DNA from 3 places in the Priestia sp. 40 genome. Region 3 is predicted to be linked to each of the others. Evidence: riboswitches for the same ligand, from Rfam matches in the RefSeq annotation. Region 3 holds a riboswitch; each other region holds the start of a gene.
What was found. A riboswitch is a leader RNA that binds a small molecule or an ion and turns the genes downstream of it on or off. The one in region 3 is predicted to bind ZMP and ZTP.

Region 1 (3,287 bases), on a different contig from region 3:
TCACTTTTCCAAAATGAAATTTCACTTTTTTCTTTTCTTCCTAATACTCTTGTCTATACCTGGTGTATAAAGGATTGTTTCGTTACTTTATCGTCCAATGTTTATTTAATATTCCCACAATCACTTATTCTTAACATAGTAATCATCTATTCTTTTACGGTCATAAAATGGAGAATTTTAATCTTTTTTTCGCAATATTCAACGATATCATAACAAGTTGTGAGGATATCATGTCTAGACAGTTCTATTTCATCCAATACAAACTTTGAAAGCTGCTTTTGCAGAACCTCCAGCTTTTTGCTGTCTTCTTCATCGATCCATAGTCCTTCCGTAATACACACATCTGCTAGTTTGTTAATAGATTGAGCCGTCCAGTTTAAGCCGGCTGAAGAAACGGTTATTGTCAGTAAATCATTTTTTATAGCTAGAATAACTTGACACACATGGGTATAGGCATCAACTTTCTTTTGGATAAATGCTTTGCGAAGCTCTTGCTTGTATTGCTCTTTCGACATCGCTATAGCTACGACAGACGTAATGAATGTTCCTGCCAGCGCGATGAGCGACCCTATCAAAATTCCTATCATTTCTTCTGACAAAACGTTCACCTCTTTAAAGATATTTCTATATGCTATGGGACTGAAGGAAATGATATGAGGATAAATACCATGTAAAAACAGCCCTAACTTAGAAAAGTTAGGGCTGAAACACTAAAATATGATGGTAACCAAATTAGATAATACGACTTGTAATAATTCCTTCAATTTGACCAATTTTTTCTTCTAGCTCAGGCACAATCTCGTCACTTACTTGATTGTCAATATCGATCATTGTATACGCATATTCACCGCGGCTTCTGTTCACCATATCTGCGATGTTTAAATTGTAGTTTGAGAATACTTGCGTAAGCTGTCCTACCATATTCGGCACGTTGTGATGGAAAGCAGCTACGCGTTTTTTCCCAGTGTAAGGTAGAGATGCATTCGGGAAGTTCACTGAATTTTTAACGTTTCCTGTTTCTAAGAAATTTTTCACTTGACGTGCTGCCATTACCGCACAGTTTTCTTCTGATTCTTGAGTTGATGCCCCTAAATGAGGAATTGGCACAACATTTTTCATGTTCAAGACATTTTGATTTGGGAAATCTGTAATATATCGACCAACTTTTCCACTTTCAAGAGCAGCTTTCATATCTTCTTCGTTTACAAGCTCACCGCGTGAGAAGTTCAAAATATGAACATCAGGTTTCATGATGCTAAACGTTTCTTTATTGAAAACACCTTTTGTGTCGTCCGTTAATGGAACGTGAACCGTAATATAGTCAGATGCTGCAAATAGTTCTTCTAGAGACATTGCACGCTGTACGTTGCGAGACAAATTCCAAGCTGTATTAACAGAAATGAATGGATCAAAACCAATTACGTCCATATCTAAATCAAGCGCGTCGTTTGCTACAAGAGCACCAATTGCACCTAAACCAATAACGCCTAATGTTTTACCTTTGATTTCTTTTCCAACAAACTGTTTTTTACCTGCTTCAACTAACTTAGGAATTTGATCACCTTGGCCGTCTAATCCTTTTGTCCATTCAACTCCAGCAAATAAGTTACGAGAAGAAGCCATAATTGTAGTTAAAACCATTTCTTTTACTGCGTTTGCATTAGCTCCTGGCGTATTAAATACAACGATACCTTGCTCCGTGCAAGCGTCCACCGGTATATTATTAACCCCTGCTCCAGCTCGTGCAATAGCTTTTAAATTTTGGTCAAATGCCATGCTGTGCATGTTAAAGCTACGCACGACAATCGCATCTGGATTTTCGCTGTCGTTGTCAATTTGATAACCTTCTTGATTAAAAACATTTAGACCTTTTTGTGCAATGTTGTTTAATGTTTTGATTGTTTGTACTTTTTCTAATGTTAATGTGCTCATTTTGTACTCTCCTCTGATTATCATCGTAGTTTTACATGTTTTTACCTTTGGATAAAGGAACTTCATTTTTAATTTTTTTAAAAGTCTGGTTTTTTAGCCTACATGTCTGATAACTTCTATATCCTCTCCCCCTAAACAGAAAGAGGTAAGAGATATGTATTAATCCCTTACCTCTGCCCAGGCGAACGGCTACGTCACTATATGCTTCCTCACGGTTATCCGCGTTTCGCCAGTCACATATAGTCTTTGAAATTAAGTATATTCTAGCAAACTCTTTCAGAACGTTCAACCTTTTTTTAAAAGTTTGCTTTTTTCAGTCTAATTTTTAATCTCTTTAGTGAATCTCCTAATATATTGACAAATATCCTAATACATGTTAAATAAAAAGAGTGATTAGCACTCTATCCACTCAAGTGCTAATTATTTTATAAGCCCTATTTGGAAAGGAGAACTTCTTATGTCAAAAAAAGAATTCAAAGCCGAATCAAAGCGATTATTAGAGATGATGATTAATTCCATCTATTCTCAAAAAGAAGTATTTTTGAGAGAACTTCTATCAAATTCAAGCGATGCAATCGATAAAATTTATTACAAAGCCTTAACAGACGACTCCTTGCGTTTTAACAAAGAAAGCTATTACATAAAAGTAACACCAGATAAAACTAACCGTACCTTAACCATTACGGATACTGGGATTGGCATGACGCAAGAAGAGCTTGAAAGTAGCTTGGGCACAATTGCGCGAAGCGGTTCCCTTGCGTTTAAAAATGAAAATGAAACAAAGGACGGACACACGATTATTGGCCAATTCGGCGTTGGGTTTTACGCAGCGTTTATGGTGGCAGATGTCGTAACGGTGATTAGTAAAGCGTTAGGCAGCAATGAAGCCTATAAATGGGAATCTACTGGTGCTGATGGTTATTCAATCGAACCTTGCGAAAAAGAAACGGTTGGAACTCAAATCATTTTAAAAATCAAAGAAAATACAGAAGATGAAACATATGATGAGTATCTAGAAGAGTATCGTTTAAAAGAGATCATTAAAAAATATTCAGACTTTATCCGCTACCCGATTAAAATGGACATAACGGAAAAACGTCCTAAAGAAGGTTCTGATAACGAGCTAGAAGATTATACAGAAGAGCAAGTTATCAACAGTATGGTACCGATCTGGAAGAAAAATAAAAATGAATTGACTTCAGAAGACTATGAGCAATTTTATTCAGAAAAGCGCTACGGGTTTGATAAACCGCTCACTCACCTTCACATTAATGTGGATGGAGCGATTCGCTACAATGCTATTTTATTTATTCCAGAAAATAGTCCGTTTGATTACTACTCAAAAGAATTTGAAA
Region 2 (3,287 bases), on a different contig from region 3:
TCCTAGCAATTCAGCCATACCTAAAGGAATTGTTCGAGATGCCCACTTATATACTTCTCTTCCGTTTTGCACCATCTTGCCACTCGAACTCAAAGGTTGTCCATGCATGGTAGTAGATATATTGGTGCGGTATACATGTTTACCTCCCTTTCCATTTGTACCAATATGCGTAGCAATAAAACTTGGGCGCTCTGCATCACTTTCGACCAAAACAGCTGCAGCTCCATCTCCAAATAGAACACAGGTAGTGCGATCTGTATAATCTGTAACCTTTGTTAACGTTTCTGCAGTTACGACTAAGACTTTATCATGAAGTCCAGATGTAATAAAGGCGTTTGCCATGTGTAATCCGTATGTAAAGCCCGCACAGGTAGCATTAAAGTCTAGCGCCCCAGTTGTAGGAATATCAAAGTAATCTTGTATTTGGGCTGCTACACTTGGAAATGCATAGTCGGGTGTTGTAGTTGAGACAACGATACACCCTATATCCTTTAACTCTTTTTGATACTGCTCTACTAAGTTTTCAATTGCTTTAATAGCTAGGTCAGAAGAATATTCATTTTCATCGGCAATTCTTCTTTCCCTCATGCCAGTTCGTTTCACGATCCATTCGTCGTTAGTATCTACAATTCGTTCTAAATCGTCATTTGTAAGTCTTTTTTCTGGTACGTATGTACCTATTGCTGTAATACGTGCAGTTGATTTCATTATATTCACCCTTCTTTATTACTAAGATATATAAATAGATATTAGTACTAGGTACTAATAAAGTCAATGAAATTATATGAAAAAAATGTAAATTTGGTTTATTTAGATCTAATAATAAAAATAAAAACCCTTTAAAACTATTGATTTTAAAGGGTTTTTGCTTATTATAATACCTGTTGTGTAAATTAAATTTGTGTATGATATATAATTAAAAAAGAAAAATTTGGATAAAGGTATTGTTAAAATTACTTTTATTATGTAAAATTTTCTTATAAAACAGACTATGTGTTACTGGCGTAAACATGGAGAACCATGAGGAAGCACATAGATAACGGCCGTACGCCTGGGCAAAGTATTTGAACATGAGTTCAAATACTTTTTTTATTTGGAAAGGAGATTTTCAAGTGAAAGAAATTGGTTTACGATACGGGATGAATCCAAATCAAAGTAAAGCTAACGTTCAGAATGCTGAGAACACGCCTATTAAAATCTTAAATGGAGAAGCGAGTTATATTAACTTTCTAGATGCATTAAACGCTTTTCAACTGGTTCGGGAGCTTCGACAGGCTACTGATCAACCTGCAGCTGCATCTTTTAAACACGTAAGTCCAGCAGGTGCAGCTGTGTACTCTCCACTAAATGAGACACTTACTGAATCCTATTTTGTTGAAGGCCTAGACCTGTCTCCTTTAGCGATTGCTTATGCAAGAGCGCGTGGGACAGATAGGATGTCTTCATTTGGAGATTGTGCTGCTTTTAGTGATGAAGTAGATGTAACTGTAGCTACTCTCCTCAAAACAGAGGTTTCTGATATGATTGTTGCACCAAGCTACACCCAAGAAGCATTAGAGATTTTGAAACAGAAAAAGAAAGGAAAATATCTAATTTTAGAGATTGACCCAAACCATGTGCCTGATCCAATTGAAAAAAGAACGGTATTTGGCATTACTCTAGAACAACAAAGAAATGATATACAGATTGGAAAGGAAGTTTTTAATCATATTGTTACGACTCAATCTGATATTCCTGATCATGCAAAGAGGGACCTTCTTGTCGCTCTTATTACATTAAAATATACACAATCAAACTCTATTTGTTTCGCCTTAGATGGCCAAACAATTGGGATTGGTGCCGGGCAGCAGTCCCGTATTCATTGTACGAGGTTGGCAGCTGAAAAAGCTGATAAATGGTGGTTAAGACAACATCCAAGAGCACTTAATATGAAGTTTAGAGAAGGCATTTCTCGTGTAGAAGTGAATAATGCAATTGATGGATGGTTGCATGATGATATTACTGAAGTAGAAAATGAACAATGGAAACAGTGTTTTAAAGAGATCCCTGCTAGGCTAAGTAAAAGTGAAAAACAAGAATGGTTAAAAAGATTAAAAGACGTTTCTTATGCATCTGATGCCTTTTTACCGTTTCGTGACAATATAGATCGTGCGGCTCAGAGTGGTGTTAAATATGTGGTTCAAACAGGCAATTCTTTACGAGATGAACAGGTTACAGAGGCAGCAAATGAATATGGAATGATCATGGCACATTCAGGTATACGTATATTTCACCATTAAGCTATGAATTAATATATAATCAAACCAAAAGAGCCAAGATCTCATAAAGGGACGGGCTCTTTTATACTGTTTCCGATAAGGCACAATATGTTAACTAATTCTGAATATCGTGTACAAAGTTCTTTAGTTTAAGAAATCCTTTTTATATCTAACAGCAAGATATATACCTGCAGCAAGGAATGCGAGGGAATATTTAAATAAGAAGAAAATTTGCCACATATAATCTTTTGGGAAAATGAGGTCGCATAAAATGATTCCACACAACATAATAAGGGCACTTTTTAAATTTATTTGGTTCGTTCTTTCGTCAGATACACTCATACCCAATTTTTTTTGAAATACGTATACCAAAATTATTGCGACTATAAGCGATAAAAGTCCAATACCAATCAGCATATTCCAGTTACTATTCGATTGTTCTGTCCAGGCTTTCAAAGGATTGAAAATGGCCTTTTCTATTTTGTCAGTTACCATTTCAGTCACTTCCTCTCACATAATTAAAAATATCGTTAACATCTACATCGAAAAAATTAGCTATTCGAAAAGCTAAAACGAGAGAAGGAGAATAATTATTTTTCTCCATCACATATATGGTTTGTTTGGACACCCCTACAGCGTCAGCCAATTCTTTTTGAGACATTCTTTTTAAAACTCGGTGCTCATACACTTTATTTTCAACGTAGTCACCATTTTTTTCTTTCAATGTAATCACCTTCCTTTTTTTGACTACAAATAAATAATACAACAAACTTATATAAAGGTAAAGTAAACTTATACAAAAGATAAATATTATTATACAATTTATGATAATAAAAAGGGTTAGACTCTTAGCGAGGAGTCTATCCCTTTTTACATTTTTAATAAACAATATAAATTCTTTCTCACTGTCTATAGCATATTATGTTAACTAAATTTGTTTGCGATATACATAAAAAAGTAGATATTTTGTAAAAGATGTTTGACATAATGAAAATATTACCATATACTATAAATGTAAAATGTTTTTTA
Region 3 (3,287 bases):
ACTTTCAACAGCCCTTTTTCTTCACTTGTAGCTCCTTCATCACTATCTACTAAAATATAAGAAGCGCTGTCAATGGATGCTTCAATCGTCTTATTTTTAGCCGAAGTGGATCCTCCCGTTTCCTTAGAACTGTTGCAAGCCGCTAATACTAGCATAAGTACAAAAGCCAAAGCCAAAACATTCATTTTTTTCACAGCTGCCTAATCCCCTTTATTTTGTTTTTTTAGAACTTTATCCCAAATAAAGGTTCCCTCTATATAAATACTTAAACCTTAAAATCTATATTTTTTACAATATTTTGATAAAAACTAAGTCTAAATTCTCCTCTCATCTAAATAAAAAAAACACGAGCATCAGCTCGTGTTTTTTATTTAGATTGAAAATTTTCTTGATTGATTTGTTCAGCTTCTTTCATATATCGGTTAGATTTGCCACTTTTAATTCCCCAGTAATAAAAAGCTAATGATACACAAGCAATCACTACCATATCCCATCCGAAAGGCAAAATATTTTTGCCTCCGAATTTTTCGCTTCCTATGTAGGAAATAAAAATCATGCACGCTAAATAGATAATCATCCAAGCCCCGGTTAAAAATTCTTTTTTAAAGCCTACCCATTTATTTTTCGCTTGGTAATAAAAATAAATGGGCAGGCCAATTGCCATAATAAAGATCACTTCACCTGTAAGCGGCCACCTTGCCCAGTAAAGCGTCAAAGAAGCAAAAACGAAGCCGCATGGCGCAATAACTGATGCCCCTTTTAAATAAAATGGACGGTAAAAGTGTGAAGCCGTTTTTCTTAATGTTATAAGCGCTACAGGGCCCATAATATAAGAGATAAGCGTCGCTACTGAGATCACTTCTGCTAAGACACCCCATCCTCTAAATAAAAAGAGAAACAAAAAGCAAGCTGCTAAATTTAGCCACATAGCTGGGCGCGGAACATTGTAAAGTGGATGAAGAGTACCAAATATCTTTGGCAAATATCCATTTTTCTGCATCCCGTATAACATTCTAGAAGTAGTTGCCGTATATGTAGCACCTGTGCCGGAAGGGGAAACAAATGCATCTGCGTATAACACAATTGTTAGCCAGTTAATTCCAAGTGCAATCGCTAAATCAGCAAAAGGAGAATTAAAATTCAAATGATTCCATCCATCAGCAATTGATGACGGACTTACTGCTCCGATAAAAACAATTTGCAATATAATGTATACAATTCCAGCAATAAAAATTGAACCAATTACAGCTACCGGAATTGATTTATTAGGTGATTTTGCTTCTCCTGCCATATTTACAGGACTTTGAAACCCGTTAAATGCAAACACAATACCTGATGTTGCAACTGCCGTTAAAACACTGGCCCAACCATAAGGAGCAACCCCATGCTCACTTGAAAAGTTTCCACTATGAAAACCAGCAAAAAATAAAGCCCCTGCCGTTAAACCAGGAATAATCAATTTAACAATCGTAATAAATGAGTTTGCTTTAGCAAAAAGATTTACCGTCCAATAATTCACAAAAAAGTAAACGAATAATAACAAAGACGCAACTGCCAAGCCCTTGGGCGTTAAAATGCCATTATCTACTAATTCATGAGTCCAGCGAGCCCATTTCCACGGCCAAGTACTCATATATTGCACAGATGCAATAGCCTCCACTGTTATCGTTGAAGCGATTGAAATCCAGTTAGCCCAAGCAGCCAAAAACCCAATAAATGATCCGTGTGAATACTGAGGATATTTAACCATCCCCCCTGCTTGTGGAAACATGGCGCCCAGTTCAGCATATGATAGAGCAATGGTCAAAATAACCACCATTCCAATAACCCATGAAAAAATAGCCGCGGGTCCCGCAATTTGAGCTGCTTTCCATGCTCCAAACAGCCATCCCGAACCAATAATCGAACCTATGCCTGTCATGGTTAAAGCAAATGTTCCCATCTTCCTTTGCATATTGCTCATCCAAATCTACTCCTCTTCCCTAGGAAAATAAAAAAAACACTTGCGAAATTTTCTCAAGTGTTTGCCCAGGCGCGCGGCTTATACGCTATATGCTCCCCCATGGTCATCCATGTTGCGCCAGTCACATATAGGAATATATTTTTTATCAGTATATAATATTCATTACTATTACTCAATACACAAAAATATTTACATTGCTTTTCTAAAAATAATAAATTATTCGTAAAATTTCGAATAATCCTTCTGAAAACCTCTTTTAAATTACAAAAAGAACTAAAATCCTAACTTTCTCTATCATTTAATTTTTTTACTCCACGAGCAAATTACCTTCTACAAATTATATTAATATATATTATTCATTTACAAAATAAGAATTAACAGCTATATATCCATAGAATTCTTGCACTAGACCCTTTACTTATATACAATATGAAGAAAAGATACTAAAGTGAACTGCCCACCACTTAGCTACGCTTGAAGTGGGACACTGCTTTTGGGAAAACGTTAAAACCTACATATCATGCACTTCGCAACGAATGAAGTACTTCGAGCAAACTTCTCTGTTTACACAAGCAAAAAACAGGGAAAATTACGAAAAAAGATTGTTAGAGGGATGCTTATGAATTATGCAAATGTAAAAGTTCTTTATTTTGATGACGACGGAACCATTCCAAATCACCCTCGTCTCCCAGTTTTGTTGTATGAACACGTATTTATTAGTAAGAAAGAGAAAGTGGAGAGCATTTTTAATTCTCACAACTGGAAAAACAGCTGGGTAGGCGGCATATATGATTTCCACCATTACCACAGCAATTCTCATGAAGCACTAGGTGTAATTAGCGGATCTGCACGTTTAAAACTAGGTGGACATATGGGGGAAAATATCGTGGTGCATGCTGGCGATGTGCTCGTACTTCCTGCAGGCACAGGGCACATGCGTCTGCAGTCAACTGCTGATTTTAAAGTGGTTGGAGCTTATCCTGAGGGCATGGATTACAATTTACGAACAGGAAAACAAACTGATCGCCCTCACGTATTTGATGAAATTGCCCAAGTACCTATTCCTACAACAGATCCTGTTTATGGCGACAAAGGACCATTGACAGAGTGGTGGAACTAGACAAGCACTTATTGTCTAGTTTTTTTATTTGCTCTGTTTTATTCTTCCCATGAATCTCTATTGGAACATACAAATTCTTTTCTTATGATGCAATAGCAATATACTTTATCTCATCGAAATAACAAAAATTTCTCGGTCAAAACTAAATTTCTTCTTTTCCATTTTCTTTTTGCTTCAAGAGCAACTTCGCTTAGATTCCTCCCC

Region 1: linked by a shared signal. The riboswitch ahead of ACO1DI_RS13395 (phosphoglycerate dehydrogenase) and the one ahead of ACO1DI_RS15615 (APC family permease) in region 3 are both predicted to bind ZMP and ZTP.
Region 2: linked by a shared signal. The riboswitch ahead of ACO1DI_RS23230 (phosphoribosylaminoimidazolecarboxamide formyltransferase) and the one ahead of ACO1DI_RS15615 (APC family permease) in region 3 are both predicted to bind ZMP and ZTP.

Annotation. Positions count from the first base shown of each region.
Region 1 is NZ_JBMPZA010000012.1:107,575-110,861, forward strand. Features, by position in the region: gene ACO1DI_RS13390 (hypothetical protein) at 147-599, opposite strand; gene ACO1DI_RS13395 (phosphoglycerate dehydrogenase) at 733-1,932, opposite strand; ZMP/ZTP riboswitch at 2,101-2,179, opposite strand; gene htpG (molecular chaperone HtpG) at 2,390-3,287, shown strand, end outside.
Region 2 is NZ_JBMPZA010000022.1:127,140-130,426, forward strand. Features, by position in the region: gene ACO1DI_RS23225 (ketoacyl-ACP synthase III) at 1-708, opposite strand, end outside; ZMP/ZTP riboswitch at 986-1,064, shown strand; gene ACO1DI_RS23230 (phosphoribosylaminoimidazolecarboxamide formyltransferase) at 1,113-2,279, shown strand; gene ACO1DI_RS23235 (DUF2178 domain-containing protein) at 2,403-2,753, opposite strand; gene ACO1DI_RS23240 (helix-turn-helix transcriptional regulator) at 2,755-2,982, opposite strand.
Region 3 is NZ_JBMPZA010000015.1:141,371-144,657, forward strand. Features, by position in the region: gene ACO1DI_RS15610 (DUF5105 domain-containing protein) at 1-185, opposite strand, end outside; gene ACO1DI_RS15615 (APC family permease) at 368-1,963, opposite strand; ZMP/ZTP riboswitch at 2,020-2,098, opposite strand; gene ACO1DI_RS15620 (cupin domain-containing protein) at 2,484-3,083, shown strand; gene ACO1DI_RS15625 (hypothetical protein) at 3,194-3,287, opposite strand, start outside.